One region of the Ruegeria sp. HKCCD9138 genome, then DNA from elsewhere that is predicted to be linked to it. Evidence: riboswitches for the same ligand, from Rfam matches in the RefSeq annotation. Region 1 holds a riboswitch; the other holds the start of a gene.
The links. Region 1 has a riboswitch for thiamine pyrophosphate ahead of thiD (bifunctional hydroxymethylpyrimidine kinase/phosphomethylpyrimidine kinase). Riboswitches for the same ligand answer to the same signal wherever they lie in the genome.
Positions count from the first base shown of each region.

Region 2: it holds a riboswitch for thiamine pyrophosphate, as region 1 does, so the genes downstream of both, thiB (thiamine ABC transporter substrate binding subunit) here and thiD (bifunctional hydroxymethylpyrimidine kinase/phosphomethylpyrimidine kinase) in region 1, are expected to answer to the same signal.

Region 1 is NZ_JBWVAZ010000002.1:409,030-419,456, reverse strand. Features, by position in the region: gene AC2TEL_RS05315 (thiamine phosphate synthase) at 1-457, opposite strand, end outside; gene AC2TEL_RS05310 (thiazole synthase) at 454-1,218, opposite strand; gene thiS (sulfur carrier protein ThiS) at 1,221-1,415, opposite strand; gene AC2TEL_RS05300 (FAD-dependent oxidoreductase) at 1,399-2,376, opposite strand; gene thiD (bifunctional hydroxymethylpyrimidine kinase/phosphomethylpyrimidine kinase) at 2,373-3,176, opposite strand; TPP riboswitch at 3,233-3,338, opposite strand; gene dnaJ (molecular chaperone DnaJ) at 3,466-4,614, opposite strand; gene AC2TEL_RS05285 (FkbM family methyltransferase) at 4,618-5,343, opposite strand; gene dnaK (molecular chaperone DnaK) at 5,524-7,431, opposite strand; gene AC2TEL_RS05275 (alpha-ketoglutarate-dependent dioxygenase AlkB family protein) at 7,645-8,247, shown strand; gene AC2TEL_RS05270 (ABC transporter permease) at 8,244-9,065, opposite strand; gene cysQ (3'(2'),5'-bisphosphate nucleotidase CysQ) at 9,187-9,984, shown strand; gene AC2TEL_RS05260 (3-deoxy-manno-octulosonate cytidylyltransferase) at 9,984-10,427, shown strand, end outside.
Region 2 is NZ_JBWVAZ010000003.1:58,226-68,652, forward strand. Features, by position in the region: gene AC2TEL_RS06110 (aromatic amino acid lyase) at 1-367, opposite strand, end outside; gene AC2TEL_RS06115 (ornithine cyclodeaminase family protein) at 369-1,376, opposite strand; gene AC2TEL_RS06120 (LysR family transcriptional regulator) at 1,482-2,396, shown strand; TPP riboswitch at 2,495-2,598, shown strand; gene thiB (thiamine ABC transporter substrate binding subunit) at 2,632-3,612, shown strand; gene AC2TEL_RS06130 (thiamine/thiamine pyrophosphate ABC transporter permease ThiP) at 3,588-5,135, shown strand; gene AC2TEL_RS06135 (thiamine ABC transporter ATP-binding protein) at 5,122-5,814, shown strand; gene AC2TEL_RS06140 (hypothetical protein) at 6,022-6,942, shown strand; gene AC2TEL_RS06145 (hypothetical protein) at 7,483-8,445, shown strand; gene AC2TEL_RS06150 (LysR substrate-binding domain-containing protein) at 8,520-9,389, opposite strand; gene AC2TEL_RS06155 (trimethylamine methyltransferase family protein) at 9,506-10,427, shown strand, end outside.

The sequences.
Region 1 (10,427 bases):
CCAGTGGGATATCGCCGATACGCGCCTTCCACTCCGTCACGCGTGGCAAGCCTTGTTCGTGCCATTTCATCTTTTTCAGGATCGTCGGATAGACCGGCCCCAAGGCGACATAATCCGGATCCAAGGAAAGCGCGCGCTCAAGCTCTTCGTTGTCGTGAGTGGAAACGCCCATATTTAGACCCGCTTTTCGAATGGCTTTCAGGTCGGCGTCGTCCAGATCCTCCTGCCCCAGGTGGATCCAGTCGCACCCCAGATCAATGGCTAGTTGCCAGTGGTCGTTCACCACCAGAACGGCGCCGTGCCAGCGACACAGATCGCGTGAAATGGCGATTTGTTCGCGTACCAAGTCCTCGGGCTGGTCCTTTACACGCAACTGCACAAGTTTGATGCCCAGCGGCAACATCCGCCGCAGCCAGTCGGAGTGATCGAAGATCGGATAAAACCGGTCAAGGGTCATGACAGGAACGCCTTCCCGATGACCGGAGTGGATGCCACGGCCATATCGCGCTGTTCGATCGGGTCGGCGCGATAGGCCAGTTTCCCGGCTTCAATAGCCTTGACCATCGCCTGTGCCATAACCACCGGATCACCGGCCCGTGCGACCGCTGTGTTCAGAAGAACTGCGTCAAATCCCAGCTCCATCGCGTGGGCAGCGTGACTCGGCAGACCGATCCCCGCGTCGATGACCAGAGGTGTATCGGGGAATTCCGCCCTCATCGCGCGCAGTGCATATTCGTTGCTCAGACCGCGCCCCGATCCGATTGGCGCGCCCCAGGGCATCAGAACCTCGCATCCGGCCTCAAGCAGGCGTTCGCCAACGATCAGGTCATCGGTTGTGTAGGGAAACACCTGAAACCCATCCTCGGTCAGGATGTGTGCGGCCTCGACCAGTTGAAACACGTCCGGTTGCAGGCTGTCGGAGTGGCCGATCAGTTCGAGTTTTATCCACGGCGTTTCAAAAACCTCACGCGCCATTTGGGCTGTGGTGACAGCTTCCTTCACCGTGTGGCACCCAGCCGTGTTTGGCAGAATGCGGACACCCAAGTCGCGGATCATGCGCCAGAAAGTCTGGCCTCCGCCTGATTCCCGGCGCAGGGACACGGTCGCAACGGCGGCCCCGCTTTCGCGAAACGCGCGCTCAAGGATGGCCGGGCTCGGGTATTGCGCGGTGCCCAGCATCAACGGGTTGGGCAGTTCGACACCGAAGAAGGGTTTCATCCTCACCCCCCCTGCATCGGCGCGACAATCTCGACCCGATCCCCTTCGGCAAGCTTTTGAGCGATGCGCAGACTGGACGGCACGAATTCCTCGTTCACAGCTGTCGCCACGCGGCCAGAGAACCCGTATTCCGTAAGCAGATCCGAAAGAGTCCCGGCCTGAACATCCCTGGGTTCTCCGTTAAGCACGATCTTCATCGACAAACTCCGAATAATTGTTTTCCAGTGCCAGATCGGCCACACCCTGAGCCAACGCCGGGGCAAGAAGGTAGCCATGGCGATAAAGCCCGTTTGCGTAGATTGTTCGCCCCAACCGCCGGATGCGTGGCAGGTTGTCGGGGAATGCGGGGCGCAGATCGACGCCGATTTCCAGCACTTCGGCCTCTCCGAAAGCGGGATTGAGCGCATAGGCCGCACTGAGTAGCTCCAGCATGGAGCGGGCTGTGATACGGCTGCTGTCCTCGGCTTCGACCATCGTCGCGCCCAGCATGAAGACGCCGTCCGCGCGCGGTACGACATAAAGAGGTATGCGCGGATGCAGCAATCGCACCGGCCTGTTCAAGGTCACATCCTTGCAACGGATCACCAGCATCTCGCCCTTTACGCCGCGCAGATCGTGCAGCGTGTCCCGCGCGTGCAGACCGCGGCAATCAATTGCGTTCTCCAACCGAGCCGGGGCAGGTTTGCAGTGAAAACTAACACCCAGAGCCTCGAGCCGTCGATAGACATCCAAAAGGGCCCGCCGGGGATTCAGGTGCGCTTCACCATCGAAAAACAGACCTTTGTTGAATCCATGCAAATCAGGCTCTAACTGGGCAAGTTTTTCTCGATCGATCTCGGAATACCCTTCCGTACGGCGTGCAAATCGACGCAAATCGGGCAGGTCACGGGCATTGGCCACAACCAACGTGCCGCGCCGCTGAACCTGCGTGCGCGCGGCCCACCAGCCAATTGCAGCCTGACCCAACCGCAGAACGGGTTCCTCGGCGGTCTCGTTTTCGCACCACGGCGCCAACATCCCTCCGGCCCACCAGGAACAGCCGTGCGCCGCCGGAGGTCCTGCGGGGTCAAACACCTGAACCTTGGCGCCGCGCGAGACCAGCTCGGATGCGACCGCAAGACCGGCGACACCGGACCCTATGACCGACCAGACCGTCACGCGGACCATACCTGATGAAAGTGGTGAACCGGCCCCTGACCCTGACCCACCTGCAACTCGTCCGCACGCACAATGGCCGTCTGCAAATAGGCATGAGCATCCGCAACTGCATCGGTCACGCAGTGCCCCTTAGCGAGACCTGCGGCAATGGAGGACGACAAAGTGCAGCCCGTGCCGTGCGTGTTTTTGGTGACGTGACGCGGCGCCCGGTATTCCGTCACCGAGCCCGACTGGTCGACGAGAAGATCGTGGCAGAAATCACCCGCCCCGTGCCCGCCTTTCATAAGAACGGACCGAGGCCCCATCCCGCACAACGCCTTACCTTGATCGATCATCTCGGCGACGGACTCAGCTGGGTGACTGTTCAGCAAGCGGGCGGCCTCTGGCAGGTTGGGCGTCAGAACCGTGGCCATCGGCAGCAGCACGTCCCGAAGCGTTGAAACAGCGGCATCCGCCAGCAGTGCATCGCCGGATTTGGCAACCATTACGGGGTCGATCACGACCGGTCCCGGGAAACTGGCCAAAGACGCTGCCACAGTTTGGATGATTTCGGGTGTGGCAAGCATCCCGATCTTGACCGCGCGCACGTCCAAATCGCTCAGTACGGCCGCGATCTGATCTGCGACCATATCCAGCGGTATGCTGTGCACAGCGGTCACTGCCTGCGTGTTCTGAGCCGTTACGGCAGTGATGACGCTAGCGCCGTAAACGCCCAGTGCAGACATCGCCTTTAGATCGGCCTGTATGCCGGCCCCTCCGCCGCTGTCCGATCCTGCAATTGTCAGCGCGATTGGCACCATGTCGTTGCTCCAACATCTTTTGGGCAACGGGCATGGAAAACGTCGGTATGCCGTCAGCATACTGTAAGACCGTTCCCTACGCCGGTATTGCCCGGATCAGGTTCGATGGGTTAGCGCATTCGCGCCTCTCAGCCCCCAGACGGGGCACCCCAACGGTTCACGTGCAAAATTTCAGGGGTCTCATCCGGATTCAAGGGCCAATTTGGCGCAGCCGACAAAAAACTGGACTTATGAAATGAAAAGAGCCGGTCCACGGGACCGGCTCTTTGTTGTGCAATTGAGTGCTGGGTCAGCCTTTCATACCGTCCCAAAAGGACTTGACGGACGAGAAAAAGCTTTTTGATTCCGGATGGTTATCTTCGCCCAGATCGTCAAACTCGCGAAGCAACTCTTTCTGACGGCTTGTCAGATTGACCGGAGTTTCCACCGCCAATTCGATGAACATGTCCCCGACACCACCACCGCGCAGGGCAGGCATGCCCTTGCCGCGCAGCCGCATTTGGCGCCCGGACTGGCTGCCTGCCGGGATTTGAACACGGCCTCGGCCGCCATCAATGGTCGGCACCTCGATCGACCCGCCCAGCGCGGCCTTGGCCATGCTGACCGGCACGCGGCAATAGAGGTTTACACTGTCACGTTCGAACAGCTTGTGCTCGGACACCTCGACAAAGATGTACAGATCACCCGGAGGGCCACCGCGCATCCCGGCCTCGCCCTCGCCCGCAAGGCGAATGCGGGTACCGGTTTCGACACCGGCGGGAATGTTCACGGACAGCGCACGCTCTTTCTCGACACGGCCTGCACCCTTGCAGGATTTGCACGGATTCTTGATGATCTGCCCCAGGCCCGAACAGGTTGGGCAGGTGCGTTCCACGGTGAAAAAGCCCTGTTGCGCCCGGACCTTACCCATGCCCGAACAGGTCGGACAAGCCGTGGGTTCCACGCCGCCTTCAGCCCCGGTTCCTTCGCACGAGGAACAGGCCACAGCCGTAGGAACATTTATGGTCTTCTGAAGGCCGGCATATGCCTCTTCCAGTGTCACCCGCAGGTTATAGCGCAGGTCGGACCCACGCGCGGCCCGGCGTCCGCCACCGCCGCGCTGACCCCCCATGAAGTCGCCGAACAGGTCGTCAAACACATCCGAAAACGCGCTGGAGAAGTCACCGTGACCGAATCCGCCGCCCGGTCGTCCTCCACCTCCGCCCATGCCGTTCTCGAACGCGGCATGGCCGAAGCGGTCATAGGCAGCCTTCTTGTCCGCGTCGCGCAGCACGTCATAGGCTTCGTTCGCTTCCTTGAACTGAGCCTCTGCATCCGGGTTGTCCTTGTTGCGGTCCGGATGCAATTCCTTGGCCTTCCTGCGAAAGCCCTTTTTTATTTCATCCGACGAAGCGCCCTTGGACACGCCGAGCACTTCGTAATAGTCGCGCTTTGACATTTGTTATTCCTTCGTGCCGCCGGGTGCGTTGCTTTCACTGAGCCTGTACACGCCATTGGTGTTGTTTGCAAAGCTGGCCACGTAACCCGCCTTATTCAAGACCTGGGCAAGCCCATCATCCGAGTGCTTGATTTCAACCAGCAGCAGATCTGGCCAGATCTCGCCCGGTGCGTCTTCGAAAAAGGCCTGTAAAACGCGGGTTTCCTGACCCTCAATATCCATCTTCATTGCATCGACTCTGGTCAAACCCGCGTCATGCATTGCGTCCAGCAAGGGGACGGCGTTCACGCTCAGGTCCCCGGCATCGGCAACTTTGGCATGTCCTCTGTCCCCCAGGTTCGAGGACTCGAACCAAACCTCACCCGGTTTGTCAGACAAGGCCTGATCGCAATGGGTCACCTCGGTGGCAGCGTTTGCAGCCAGATTGGTCGCAAGCCTTGCCTTGTTGACCGGGTCCGGTTCCACGGCCAAAGCTCTGAGATTGCGCCCCAACCCTTGCACGACCGATCTGACCCATAGCGTATAAAGACCGACATTCGCTCCGGCATCGACAAAGACATAGTCGCCCGAGCTTTGCGATACATGATCAGCCAGCAGTCGTCGTTCATCGGGATCAAAGAACTGAGTGCCCGTGATAACGCGCCTCTCTGCCCAGTTGTCCGAAGGGTACAGGCGGCATTTCTGCCCTCCGAACACTTCGACGTCGTAAGGCTCGTTCCGACTCGCCATTATGAGCCTGCGAATACCGGACGACATCCATTGACGCGGCATGACTTCTGACCACCGGCGCAATGTTTCCATCCGATGTGAAAGAGCGTAAGTGCCAAAGGGAGGTTCAAGGACCGCGGACTGCATGGTGAATGCTGTCCCGGCGGGACCTGTCTGGACCCGCCGGAAACCGTGTTCGCGTTAGGCGCGCTTGTCGTCGTCGAGGTCTTCGAACTCGGCGTCGACAATGTCGTCATCACCAGGTGCTGCATCCGCCGCTGCCGGCTCATCTTCGGCCTCTTCGGCTTGCGCCTTATAGATGGCCTCGCCCAGCTTCATCGCGGCTTCGGTGACGTTCTGGATGCCCGACTTGATCTTGTCGGCATTCTCGGTTTCCAGCTCGTCCTTCAGCGCGGCAATCGCCAGCTCGATGGCTTCGATGGTGGTCGGGTCGACTTTGTCGGCATGCTCTTCCATCGACTTTTCGGTCGAGTGGATAAGGCTTTCCGCCTGGTTCTTGGCTTCGACCAGCTCTTTGCGCTGCTTGTCGGCCTCGGCGTTTTCCTCGGCGTCCTTGACCATCTTTTCGATGTCCTCGTCCGACAGACCGCCCGATGCCTGGATGGTGATCTTCTGCTCTTTGCCGGTGCCTTTGTCCTTGGCCGAAACCGAGACAATGCCGTTGGCGTCGATGTCAAAAGTCACCTCGATCTGAGGCATACCGCGCGGTGCCGGCGGAATGTCCTCGAGGTTGAACTGACCCAGGATCTTGTTGTCCGAGGCCATTTCACGCTCACCCTGGAACACGCGGATGGTCACGGCGTTCTGGTTGTCCTCGGCGGTCGAGAAGACCTGAGACTTCTTGGTCGGGATCGTGGTGTTGCGGTCGATCAGACGGGTGAACACGCCACCCAGTGTCTCGATGCCCAACGACAGCGGGGTTACGTCCAGCAGAACCACGTCCTTGACGTCGCCCTGCAGAACACCGGCCTGAATCGCGGCGCCCATGGCAACCACTTCGTCCGGGTTCACGCCTTTGTGCGGCTCTTTGCCGAAGAACTTGGTGACCTCTTCGATCACTTTCGGCATCCGGGTCATACCACCGACCAAAACAACCTCATCCACGTCCGAAGGCGACAGACCAGCGTCTTTCAAAGCGGCCTGGCACGGCTTCATCGATTTCTTGATCAGGTCACCAACCAGCGATTCCAGCTTGGCACGGGTCAGCTTCATGACCATGTGCAGCGGCTGACCGTTGGCACCCATCGAGATGAACGGCTGGTTGATTTCGGTCTGCGAGGTCGAGGACAGCTCGATCTTGGCTTTCTCAGCGGCTTCTTTCAGACGCTGCAGAGCCATCTTGTCGCTGGACAGATCGACACCGTGTTCCTTTTTGAACTCATCCGCCAGGTAGTTGACGATGCGCATGTCAAAGTCTTCACCACCCAGGAAGGTGTCGCCGTTGGTCGATTTGACCTCGAACAGGCCGTCGTCGATTTCCAGAATGGTCACGTCGAAGGTGCCACCACCAAGGTCATAAACCGCGATGGTTTGGGTGTCTTCCTTGTCCAGACCATATGCCAGCGCAGCAGCTGTCGGTTCGTTGATGATCCGCAGCACTTCCAAACCGGCGATTTTACCGGCGTCTTTAGTGGCCTGACGCTGAGCGTCGTTGAAGTATGCCGGAACGGTGATGACCGCCTGCGTGACTTCCTCACCCAGATAGCTCTCGGCGGTTTCCTTCATCTTACCCAGAGTGAAGGCCGAGATCTGGCTTGGGGAGTATTTTTCACCGCGGGCTTCGACCCACGCGTCGCCGTTGCCGCCATCGACGATGGCATACGGCACCATTTTCTTGTCTTTTTCGACTTCTGCATCATCCACGCGACGACCGATCAGGCGCTTGACGCCAAAGATGGTGTTGTCGGGGTTGGTGACCGCCTGACGTTTTGCAGGCTGACCGACCAGTCGCTCATCTTCGGTGAAGGCGACGATCGAGGGCGTGGTCCGCGCCCCTTCGGCGTTTTCGATGACCTTCGGCTGCGAGCCGTCCATGATGGCCACACACGAGTTGGTGGTTCCGAGGTCAATCCCGATAACTTTTCCCATTTTTGCAATCCCTTTCTCTTCAAGGCGATGTCCCGAGGCCGGGACCCGTTATGGCATCCATGCCCCGATCTGATGTGCGCGACGGCACTACACCATCGCGCGTCCCGGCGTATATAAGGGCGGGACCAGAAGCCTGCAAGCGTTCAGAAACGCAGGTTTTCGGGAATCTGAAGCCTTTTTTGCAAGGATTTGGCAACGAATGGGGAATCCGGAATGGCGCGGCTGATTTTGCGGGGGTTCGACATCAGGAAAGGACACCTGAACGTTGCCGCTCAGACGGCGCTGATCGAAGAGCTGCGCCCGATTCTGAGGGCCGCACCTTTGTTCCGGCCTACAACGTCGACTGGCAAGACGATGTCCGTCCGCATGACATCGGCCGGAGAACTGGGCTGGGTGTCGGACAGCGCGGGCTACCGGTATCAGACCAATCATCCCAAGGGCATGACGTGGCCAGAAATTCCCCGCGCTATCCTGAACATCTGGCAGGACGTGACCGAAGCGAACCGGCTGCCGGATTGTTGCCTGATCAATTATTACGGTGAAGGAGCCCGGATGGGGATGCATCAGGACAAGGATGAAGAGGATTTTTCCTGGCCCGTTGTCTCGGTTTCGCTGGGCGACGATGCGCTGTTCCGCATCGGAAACACAACTCGGGGCGGAAAGACCGAGTCAGTCTGGCTGAACTCGGGTGATGTAGTGATCATGGGCGGCCCCGCGCGGCTGACGTATCACGGGGTGGATCGCATCCGATTCGGATCATCCCGGCTGTTGCCCAAGGGGGGTCGGATCAACCTCACCCTGCGCGTGGCGACCTAACGGCGCGCGTCCCAGCTTTGCGAGACCTGTTTGCGCGTATAGAACTCGGCCAGCAATCCGATCATCAGCAACACAATCCCGACCCAAAGCGCGTATTCCCAGTTCGAATTGCGGGGAAAGTAGTTCCGAAAGACAAAACCGCGGCACTGATCAATCAGGTGAAACAAAGGATTCCAGGCGAACATGCCCAGCATGAAGCCGCCCAGCGCGTTGCCGACAAACATCTTGCCCGAAAACACCATGTTCATGCGGCGGTATATGTTTGTGAGGATGGTTACTGCTTTGGGAAACCAGGGCTTCAGCGCCAGAAAAATCACTCCGACCGCGCAACCTGTGAACCAGGCCAACACCAGCATCGCAAAGGCCCCCCCGGGTTCCTGAATTTCAAGCGGGGCGACAGCGACGCTGTAGATGAACAGGATCACCAGGATCGAGACAAGTTGTGTGTACAGAGTTCCAAATGCCGCGGCCAGCAACGTAACCGCCATATTCATCGGTGAATGCAACATCATCGGGTTGTTTCCGCTGCCGACCCCGGACATGGCGCTGACCGATTTGACGTGGGTCATGTAGAGGAAAACACCCGAAAGGATGTAAAGTATGAACTCGCCCCTGATCTTGGCGATCCGTGCGCCCATGAAAGACATGATCAGGTAAAAGACCGAGGCCACAAGAACGATCTGAACGATGTTCAGCAATATCGCCAGAACCGCATTCGAATGCTGTGCGCGAATGCTGCGCACCACCGCATGGAATACCAGCTCTGCCGTAGTAAATGCGCCGCCCAACAGCGTCTGATTGCGCTTGTAGTGAAACACTCGACCGCTCTTTCCTGCTTTGTGACCTTCAAACTGGCACGAAATTCTTGCTGTTCCGTATCCATCACAGCATAAGTCCGTCAGGATTTCGGATCAACAAACCATGAAAACGGAGCATTTTGTGACCTACGACGCCCTTATCCCTGTCATCCGCCGCCTCGCCCTGGAGGCCGGGGACAAGATCATGCAGATCTATGAGGCAGACGATTTCGACGTAAAGGTCAAATCCGATTCAAGCCCGGTGACCGAAGCGGACGAAGCGGCAGATGCCCTGATCTCGGCCGGGTTGCGTGCAGCCTTCCCTGACATTCTTCTGGTGACCGAAGAACAGGCAGCATCGCATTCCGAAAAAGGCGACACGTTTTTGATCGTGGACCCTTTGGACGGCACGAAAGAATTCATCAACCGGCGCGGTGATTTCACAGTGAATATTGCATTAGTCGAAAAAGGCGTTCCGACCCGAGGTGTGGTTTACGCCCCCGCCCGCGGGCGCATGTTCTATACGCAAGCCGATGGCAAATCGGTGGAAGAAACTGGCACATTGGATAAAGACACGCCCGGTGTTCTGACGCCGATATCAGTCTCTAACCCGGACAATTCCGCACTTATGATCGTTGCGTCCAAGTCCCATCGGGACCAGGCGACCGAGGATTATATTAACAAATACAGCATTCGCGACAGCAAGAGCGCAGGCTCGTCGCTCAAGTTCTGCCTTGTCGCCACGGGAGAGGCTGACCTCTACCCCCGCGTCGGCCGCACGATGGAGTGGGACACGGCCGCGGGCCATGCCGTTCTGGCCGGCGCAGGCGGCCATGTGGTGCGGTTCGACGATCACAGCCCGCTGACATATGGCAAAGACGGTTACGCCAACCCGTTCTTCATCGCCTATGCTCCCGGTGTTGGATTGAAGGAGGCCTGATGTCTGTTCTGATCGCCATTCCTGCCCGATACGCCTCGACCCGCTATCCCGGCAAACCGCTGGTGCCGCTGACCGGTGCCAGGGGAACCTCGATGACCCTGATCGAACGCAGTTGGCGCGCCGCAATGTCAGTCGCCGGTGTTGATCGGGTCGTTGTGGCCACAGACGACGACCGAATCCGCGACGTGTGCGAAGAATTCGGGGCCGAGGTCGTCATGACCTCGGAAACCTGTGCGAACGGTACAGAGCGCTGCGCCGAGGCGCACGCAGCCCTTGGCGGCGCTTACGACATCGTGGTGAACCTGCAGGGCGATGCTCCTTTGACGCCGCATTGGTTTGTCGAGGACCTTATCAAAGGCCTGCACAAGGCACCGGGGGCCGAGATCGCCACACCCGTCTTGCGCTGTGACGGGTATGCGCTGAACGGGCTTTTGAACGATCGG
Region 2 (10,427 bases), on a different contig from region 1:
TGTGCTTCGCAACCTCGGGTCGGGCTGCACTGTGACCTGTCAGCATCGTGTTTACCCGCACAATCAGCCCCGCCCTGACGGTGTCTGGCGCAGCTTGCGGGCCGATCGCCTGAGCCCGCCCGCGTAACGTCTGAACCGAGAATTCGGACAGCGCGTCCGCCGACAGCACTTCGGTGGCCCGGGCGCCCAATCCCGTTGTGACCCCATACACAGGTATCCGTTCCTGGATGGCGCGTGCCACCAGCGCATGTGACTTGGCCATTTCCGCCAGCCCTGCGGGATCAAGCGAAACTGGCCGAGATTGCCGTGCCGCCACGCTGAGCGCTGCAACGGTCAATGACGCTCCGTCTAGCCTGAGTGAACCCATCTCAGGCATTCCGGTAGAGAAGCTTCTGAACGATACCGAGCTCTCGGGCCCGCTCCAGAATCCGGGCTCCCAGAGCAATGTCCGCGGTCGACATGCCACGGTGCCAGAACAAAATGGTCTCGTCGTCGGATTCCCGGCCCGGTTTCAACCCCGCTGCAATTTCGCCGATTTCGGCGTAAAAAGTGTCTTCGCTTACAAGGCCGGCGTCTATATGCGGACGCAGCGCGCCCAGATGACCCGCGCGCATCTGGCCCAGATCGTCCATGACAAACTTGTCGAACCCCTCAGTAAAGTTCAGCGGCAGGGCGCTCATCGTGCCGTATGGCACCACAAATGCGCCTTTTTTGACCCAAGACCGGTCAAACATTGGCGTTGGTTCGTTTAGGCGCGTTGCTTCGATCAGGATGTCTGCCCCATTCAGGCAGCTCTGCCAGTCTTCGGTGACAATCACCTTTTTGCCCAGATCACCGCTGAGTCTTTCACCGAAGGCATCACGGCTTTCCTGACGTCGCGAGTGCACCCGGATTTCTTCAAAGTCGAACAGATGATCCAACAACCTGACATTCCAGTAGGATGTGCCGCGCGCGCCGACATGCCCCAGTATTCGAGGGTTTCGGGGACCCAACCATTTGGCGCCAAGGGCGGTCAGAGCACCTGTCCGCATATCGGTGATACCAGCGGCATCAATCACTGCACGCGGGGCGCCGGTTCTGGGACAGAACAGGTTCAGCAGGGCCAGTTCCGACGGCAAGCCCTGCTTGTAATTGTCGACATAGTCGCCAACAATTTTCACCCCGGCATAGCCCAGCGGCTCCACATAGCCACGCAGCACGTTGAAATGCCCGTTGAACGCGGGGTCAGGCGTCAGATGCATGCGCGGCTCTATGACCGCCTTACCCTGCCCCGCCGCGATCAATCCCTGCTCGATCGCGTTCAGAATGTCATCATTGCTGAGTGCCACCTGATCGACTTCGGGCTGACCCAGGTATTCGATTTCAATTTTTGTCATGCGTAGATCCCGTGCTTTTTGTCATCTTGAAGAATGCATGCTGGCGTTCCAGATCAAAAAATGTGACGCTTGCCTAAGAATTCCTGATGCAAAGGAATGCCGCCTGTGCGACTTCCCCCGCTGAACACACTCAAAGCATTTGAGGCAACCGTCCGACTTGGCGGGTTCACCGCGGCCGCGGCTGAACTGGGAGTGTCGCCTGCCGCAGTGAGCATGCAGGTCAAAAAGGCCGAAGAATTCCTTGGGAAAAAGCTGTTTCATCGGACCAACAACAGCCTGTTGCTGACAGATGCAGGGCGATCCTACCATCCAACGATCGGCGACGCGCTGATGAGCATCTCAGCCATCACAGACCAACTCCTGGAAAACGAAGCGCGCTCTCGGATCATCATCAGCACTATTCAATCTTTGGCAGAAAAATGGGTCGCTCCTGCAGTATCCAGATTTCGATCTTCTCATCCAGACATAGGGATAGAATTGCGCATCGAAGGTGACCCGGTGGATTTGACAAGCACCCAAACCGATATCCGGATCACTGCTGAAAGCCATCTGTATCCCCAACACACAACCGAACCCCTTTTCACCGATACCGTCTATCCCTATTGCAGCCAACATTTTCGCAAGCGATTTATTTCGAACGGAAGTCTTGCCGAAATTCCTGACAACCTGCTGATCCATACCGATTGGGGTGAACAATATGCGTCATACCCGACATGGGCCGCTTGGTTCCGTGCCGCGGGGCTCGCAAGAACACCGGACATCCGCAAAGGCCTGCGGATCGGAGGCGCAGCCGTTGCCTTTGCACTTGCGTCCCGGGGTACGGGTATAGCTCTCGTACCGAAAATGCTCATTGATGCGGAGCGCGGTGCGGAGTGTCTTCCGCAATCCGCATTACTGGGTTTGTCTTTGCCTTATGGCTATGCAGCCATTCTTCCCAAACACTCGGCAGACCTGCGCCCCCCACCCTTCAAACCGGCATTAATTCAGGCGATTCTTGCCGACTTGAAGCAAAACGGCTGACACTTTCAGGGTATGCCATGCCTGTCTTCCGAAATTCAGTGACAAAGCCAGAATTGCTATGAAACCGGTTGTCTTTTCGTCCGATCCCGCCTAGGCACAACAACACCTCGGGGTGCGCGGCTTGCCGTGCTGAGATGCCTTTGGCGAACCCGTTGAACCTGAACCGGCTAGAACCGGCGGAGGGAAGGGTAGCGGTTTCATCCATCCTTGCCCTCTCGCCGCAATGGAGGATGATATGAAACATCTGATGATTGCTGCGGGAATACTGAGTGCAACATCGGCCATCGCCGCCGACAAACCTCAGCTGACCGTTTATACCTATGACAGCTTTGTCTCGGACTGGGGCCCCGGCCCGCAGGTCGAAGAAGCCTTTGAGGCAGTGTGCAACTGCGACCTGAACCTGATTGGTGTCGAGGACGGCGCGGCGCTGCTGTCACGTATCCGGCTTGAGGGTGAGAGTTCCAACGCCGATGTCGTGCTGGGGCTGGATACCAACCTGATCACCGCAGCGAAGGAAACCGGTCTGTTTGCCCCCAGCTCGGTCACAGCTGACTACACGCTCCCGATCGAGTGGACGGATGATGTCTTTGCACCCTACGACTGGGGGTATTTTGCGTTCGTCCACAACGCGGATTCACCGGCGCCTGCCAATTTCCAAGAACTTGCAGACGGCGACACCAAAATCATCATTCAGGACCCGCGCTCGTCCACTCCGGGCCTTGGGCTGTTGTTGTGGGTCAAAGCGGCCTATGGCGATGAAGCGCCGGACATCTGGGCCGGGCTTGCCGACAACATCGTAACCGTGACCAAGGGTTGGTCCGAGGCCTATGGCCTGTTCCTTGAGGGTGAGGCGGACATGGTCCTCAGCTACACGACCTCTCCGGCCTATCATCTGATCGCAGAGGAAGATGCCAGCAAGGCAGCGGCGGCCTTTGACGAGGGGCACTACATGCAGGTCGAAGTTGCGGCAAAACTGGCCGGAACCGATCAACCCGAACTGGCCGATCAATTCCTGGAGTTCATGGTTTCGGACGCTTTCCAACAGATCATTCCAACGACCAACTGGATGTATCCGGCGGTAACGCCGGCCTCTGGACTGCCTGAAGGGTTTGAAACTCTGATCGTGCCCGAGAAATCCCTGCTCTTCGGAGCGGATGAAGCCGCCGCAATGCGGGATCAGGCGCTTGCGGAATGGCTGGGCGCGCTCAGCCAGTAAGCCCGTTACCGGGTATCGGCGCGGCCGCGCTGGTCGCCGCGCTGATACTGGGTACGCTCGGCGCGGTCGCCCTGCGTGCCGAAGCAGCCGGCGGGTTTGGCCCCGCCGACTGGTCTGCCCTGCGCTTTACGCTTACGCAGGCGGTGTTGTCCGCACTGTTCAGCGCGGGATTGGCCGTCCCGGTTGCACGGGCACTCGCCCGGCGAAGGTTCAAGGGGCGACAAGCCCTCATTGCCTTGTTGGGCGCGCCTTTCATTCTGCCGGTTATCGTTGCAATCCTCGGACTGTTGCAGGTCTTTGGCCGTGCGGGGTGGATCTCGGACATTCTGGGGTTCTTTGGCCTCGCCCCCATTCGCATCTACGGATTGCATGGTGTCGTTCTGGCCCATGTGTTCTTCAACCTGCCCTTGGCCACGCGCCTCATCCTGCAGGCGTGGCAGGAAGTTCCCGCCGAGAGGTTTCGCCTGGCCGCGCAATTGGACTGCAACGGCATGGCGATGTTCCGGTTGATCGAACTGCCCATGCTGACACGGATACTCCCCGGGGTGCTGGCCGTAATCTTCGCCATTTGCCTGACAAGTTTCGCCGTTGCTTTGACGCTGGGCGGGGGACCGCGGGCGACGACACTTGAACTCGCAATCTATCAGGCCTTCACCTATGATTTTGACCTTGGTCGCGCCGCACTGCTGTCAGCGCTGCAACTTGCACTAACCGCAGCCGCCGCGCTGGCAGCGCTCAGGTTTTCGCGCAGAGATGGCCTTGGCGCAGGGTTGGATCGTGCCATTCGCCGCTGGGATGGAGGGGCGCCTGCAATCGATGCGTTCTGGATCTTGGCGGCGGCGGCATTCCTGTTGCTCCCCTTGGCATCAGTGGTGATTTCGGGGTTCACGGGGTTCTTTGACATGCCAGCAATTGTGTTTCGCGCGGCGCTGACCTCGATCATTGTGGCCGCTGCCAGCACTGCGATCCTGCTGATGCTTGCACTGCCGATGGCAACGGCCGTCGCGACCGGGCGTTTCGGGATTGTCGAACTCAGCGGAATTCTGGGTCTGGCCGCGTCACCGTTGGTTATCGGCACCGGTCTGTTCATTATGATTCGTCCACTGGCAAACCCGACTTCGCTGGCGCTTCCTGTGACCGCCCTGGTGAATGCCGTCATGGCCCTGCCCTTTGCCCTGCGCATTCTCGTGCCAGTAGCCCGCGATATCGTCGCGCGGCACGGGCGGCTCGGGCTATCACTGGGCATGGGAAAGAAGACCTTTATTGCCTGGATTCTGCTCCCTCGAATGCGCCCGCAAATCTGCTTTGCCGCTGGCCTCGGTGCCGCACTATCGATGGGTGATCTTGGCGTAATCGCTTTGTTCGCTGATCCCCAGATCGCAACATTGCCACTGCAAATTTATCGTCTGATGGGTGCGTATCAGATGCAGGCCGCCGCAGGAGGCGCATTGTTGCTACTGTTGCTGTCGATGGGGGCATTCTGGCTTTTGGATCGCGGAGGGCGCTGGCATGCTGAAGCTTGACGGCTGTGTCATCGAAAACGGAGGTTTCGCACTGCACGCCGATATTGGCGTCGAAGCCGGAGCCAGCGTTGCCATCATCGGCCCATCCGGCGCAGGAAAGTCCACATTGTTAGAAGCGATTGCCGGTTTTCGCGATCTCAAACAAGGCCGAATTCTCTGGAACGGTGATGACATTTCCGTGCTTCACCCCGGGAAACGTCCGCTGGCCATGCTGTTTCAGGATGGGAACCTTTTTCCGCACTTGACGGCCGAGCAGAATGTCGCGCTAGGCCTGCGCCCGAACGGACGACTTTCGAAGGACGAACACACCAAGGTGCAAGCCGCCCTCGATCGCGTCTCACTGCACGGATTGAGCAACCGGAAGCCATCAGAACTGTCCGGTGGGCAACAAAGTCGTGTCGCACTGGCCAGGGTCCTTGTGCAACGTCGCGAAATGTTGCTGCTGGACGAACCCTTCGCCGCCTTGGGACCGGCGCTGAAGGCAGAAATGCTTGATCTCGTTGCCGACCTGACAACGGAGACCAAAACAACTTTGCTGATGGTCAGTCATGATCCGCAAGACGCGCATCGAATAGCCGGACAAACAATCCTCGTGGCGGATGGATTGGTGAATCCTCCTGCTGCGACATCTCAGCTCTTTGAGAATCCGCCCCCTGGTTTGCGCGACTATCTGGGATAAGATTCCATCGAAATCCGTCATGCCCGAAACTTTTTGCGGGTGCGTGTCGAAAGATGGTTACTGCATAGGTCTTTGGCGGATTTGTGCGGCTAAAGCTTCCGTAAAGGGGTGGCTGGAAGACAACGCAGCGATTAAAGTGGTTCCTGCTTGCTGGGAATGTCGGGGGTCTTTTCACAGCTATCTGTTCCGCGTTTGGTGTTTCACACAATGAAAAGAAAAGTCGTATTTGCCTATCGCATAGGGCAAAAGAAAATGGGCGGCAAAGTCATGCGCGTCGATCAGTTGGCAGCGATGGCTCGGTCCCATCTTTCAGAACGTTACGAATTTGACGTGGCGTTGGCGCCAAGAAGCGCACGTCCGTACATGTGCAAAAGATTCGTGGAACAGTGCAAAGATGCCATTGTGATTTTTCACAAAAACGCGGCGGAAAACCTTGGGCCAGACTTTCGCGAAGCCCTGAAAAGCGTAGCCGCAGGTATCTGCGTCGATCACTTGGACGTGGTCGCGGGCCCATTTGAGTCAGGGTTCGTCGACATCCACATAGCCGCTTCTTACGAAAGCGAGCGGATTTTGTATCAAAACATGAACTCGCTCAACCCGGTTCCCGGAACGCAGATACGTCATTTGCGACATCACGCAGACCCGCGCTTAAAGGCGGGAACTGCGCCGGATCACAAACTATGTCCAGGGTATTTTGGATTGGCATCCAATGTAACAATGCCGGATGCATTGGCCGAAACGGTATTTACGCCGCAATACGATGGAAAATCGAATGCTGACGATTTTATTCAGAAAATGTCGCACGCGAACTTTCACATCTGCACGCGCGATCCACCAAAAAGAAATTCTTTTAAGCCCTTTACAAAAGGTTTCAATGCCGCTGTGGTCGGTGCCAATGTTCTTGTGAATAAACAGGTCCATGATGCAGAGCACTATCTGGGGTACTCTTATCCTTATCTGATCGAGAGCACCAATCCTGATGAAATAATGGAATGCATTTCGCGCGTAGAATCAGAATTTGGTAATCGTCAATGGAATAAGGCATTGAAGATAATGGAGGATGTATCCCGACAAGTGTCCCCGAAAAATGTTACGACCGAATTGGACAGGATTCTAAGACTGTTTTAGGCGTGGCCTGTGTCTCTACAGATAAAGCGCATGGCACCTGCTGAAGTTACGCAATGCAAACATTATTCTCATAGCCAGTGCTCGCGCCAGACAAGAACACCTGAAATGCCTCGCATTCGTGCAGCTCCCAGTCTGGGTAATTGAAATATTATTAAACCGACGGGCGAGGCTCGGGTCAGAACCCGTTTGATTCAGCCTGACCTCGTGGTTCATCGCAGCCCAAGCAACCTCAATCCTTTAATGGCGCTCGTCGATACCAAGATCGGTCCAGCTTTGTCCTTCATGGCCTAAAGGCGAAGCTACACAGCCGTCAGTTCGTTCACAACCAGTTGGGTCAATACTAGTGCAGGATCCAATTGCCGGACACGACATCCGGTGTGATCACCAGCCCTATACTCCTTGTGGTGTTCCTTCCACAAAACAGGTATTGCGGTTCATTGCCAAGGCACCCGGGCCGCCCTGTCACGCACGACTAACCGCTGTCCTGTTCCGGATTGTACCCGTTGTGGTTTCGCGGGTTGAGCGTTAGAACCTGAACCCATGAGGATCAGGATCATTTCTCCCGCCATTGTCACCGGTGGACCAGAGCTTCTGCATCAGCTTTGTCATGAGCTCTGCACAAACGGCTTTGATGCAGCCATGTGTTACACGCCTTTCGGCGAGAACCTTGAAACGCCCAGCGCCTATTCGGACTATGTAACACCGACCGCGGAATTCGAAGATGATGCGGATGTTCTTTTCGTGATCCCGGAATCCAGAACGGGATTGGTAAAATACATCAGGAAAGCTCAAATCTGCATTTGGTGGTTGTCTGTGGACAATTATCTGGCTCGAAAGCTGTTTCCCGAAGATAATGACGGCGCCAAAATGCGAATAAATTGGGGCCTGAGACACCGCATCGATATTGACAGATTGGCGGGCATGAAATTGATCCACCTGAGTCAGAGCCACTACGCGACGGAGTTTCTGGCCCGGCATGGTATACCCAGCTATCCACTTGGCGATTATTTGCACAATGCCTTTATTGAGGCATCAAGTCTATCCAGTTTGGAAAGAAAAGACTTGATTGCCTACAATCCCAAAAAAGGAATGCGGCGTATTCGTCATTTGATGAAAAAACTCCCTGGATTTGAATGGGTGGCGCTTGAGAAAATGACTCGATCCGAACTGATCGACTGCTTGCGACAAGTAAAACTGTATGTGGATTTCGGCAATCACCCGGGGAAAGACCGAATTCCACGCGAGGCGGTGATCTGCGGCGCTTGCTTAATTACTGGTCAAAATGGGTCGGCCAAAAATCCAATAGACATTCCCATCCCCAGTCGTTTCAAACTTGATTTCGAAAGTGCCGATTTTTCCTCAGAGTTTGAAAACCTCGCGGAAGGTACCATGAAGGACTTCGCAGAGGTTACTCGGGACTTTGATGATTATCGACAACACATAAAACAGGAGAGAGCAGCTTTTCGAGGCAGTGTCAGGAACCTGTTCGAAAATTTCACTTGACCCACTCACTCAAGTTGATGGGAACTTCATTGCATTAGCCATCAGTGTATCAGGCTCAACAGAAACTGTATTGCTTACTGCTTCTGCAACCAACTGGTGAAAGCCATGACACTGGCTCGGGGGCGGGCATTGCGCGGACGAGCCAAGAAATAGCCATAGTCCCCAAGCTCATACCCGGACAGAGGGAACAGCTTTTCCTCTTCAAGCTCACGGTCAATCAGGGCGTCCATCAGGGCAATCCCCTGCCCGTCAATAACCGCCTGAACCCGTACATTGGGGTCCGGGATGATCAACGTGTCCCGGCGTGTCTGGTGCGGCAACTGTGCGGCGTTTAACCAATCGGTCCAGGCATTACTGTCATCATGATCCCGTAATAGCGTAAATCCGGAAATCGCCTTCGCCATACCCCGCTTTCTTACCTTATCCAACGCCTCGGCGTTGCCAACGGGAAAGGCCGGGCACGGCATGAAAGGCGTGATTTCGCAATCATCCCAATGTCCGCTCCCCCAGCGGATCGCGATATCTACACCTTGAGAGTCGAGGTCGAACAACCGGATCATGGGCTGTAGTCGCAGCTGGATTTCTGGATGATCCTGCATGAAGGACATCAGCCGCGGTGACAACCAACGGGCGGCGAAAAAAGTAGAGACGCCAACAGTCAGTGTACTGGAAGATACGCCCTTCAAAGCCTGTATTTCCACCTCGATCTCATCGTAGCGGCTTTGACAGGCCCTCAGTAGCTTTTGCCCGACCGCCGTTACCCGGACCCCTCGGGAACTGCGTTGAAAAAGCGCAAAACCCAGATCGACCTCAAGCGTTTTGATCTGATAGCTGACTGCGCCTTTGGTCATGTTCAGCGCTTCGGCGGCATCAGAAAAGCTCCGGTATCGGGCAATTTCGACAAACAGGCGCAAGCTGTCGTGGTGGCGGAAGTCAATCGGCATGTGTCTAGCGTATAAATTTTTTGCACACCAAGTGAAGATAATTTCGATTTATTAGCGCCAAATTTCATAAATAATAAGGGTCGGAGTTGCCCACAGGAGTTTGGTGGTTGGGAAATATGAACAGCCAAACACATATCACCCAACGCGGCCGGTCGCGCCAAGGGCGATTGACCCGACACAATGCACGGCAAACAACGCCGGTCTATCTGAGTCGCAAAATCCCCGCTTATGATCTGCTGAGCGACGTCGCATTGACCCGCATCGAGGCCCAGGCGGATTGGATCCTGGAGCATATTGGCATCGAGTTCCGAGGCGATGAGGCTGCCCTTGCATTCTTTGCCGAGGCTGGCGCGCGCATCGATGGTTGCAGGGTACAGCTTGCACCGGGTCATGCCCGGCATCTTTGCGCCTCGGCACCAGCCCAGTTCCAGCTGCACGGCCGCGACCCCACACGAACAGTGACACTGGGCGGCGACAATCTGGTGCTGATGCCGGGCTATGGCTCGCCTTTCGTATCCGATCTTGAACGCGGTCGGCGCTATGCCACCCTGGCAGATTTTGAGAACTTCGTGAAACTCGCGCATCTTTCGCCGGCGCTGCATCACTCAGGCGGCATCGTCGTCGAACCGACGGATGTACCTGTGAACAAACGGCATCTGGACACGATGCTGGCGCATCTCACGCTGTCGGACAAACCGTTCATGGGCGGGGTGACGTCAGCACAAGGCGCGCAAGATAGCATTGATATGGTCCGATTGGCCTTTGGCAAAAGGTTCGTGGATGAAAACGCCGTAATTCAAGCCAACATCAACGTGAACTCGCCGCTGGTCTATGACGAGGTGATGTCCACATCCTTGCGCATTTATGCAGAGGCGAACCAATGTGTCTGTATCTCGCCCGCCATTTTTGCCGGAGCCATGGGGCCTCTCTCTCCTGCCGCCGTCGCTGCCCAGACCCTGGCCGAAGCCATGATCGGCATTGCCCTGGTGCAACTTGTACGCCCAGGGTGCCCGGTAGTGTTTGGCAGTTTTCATTCCA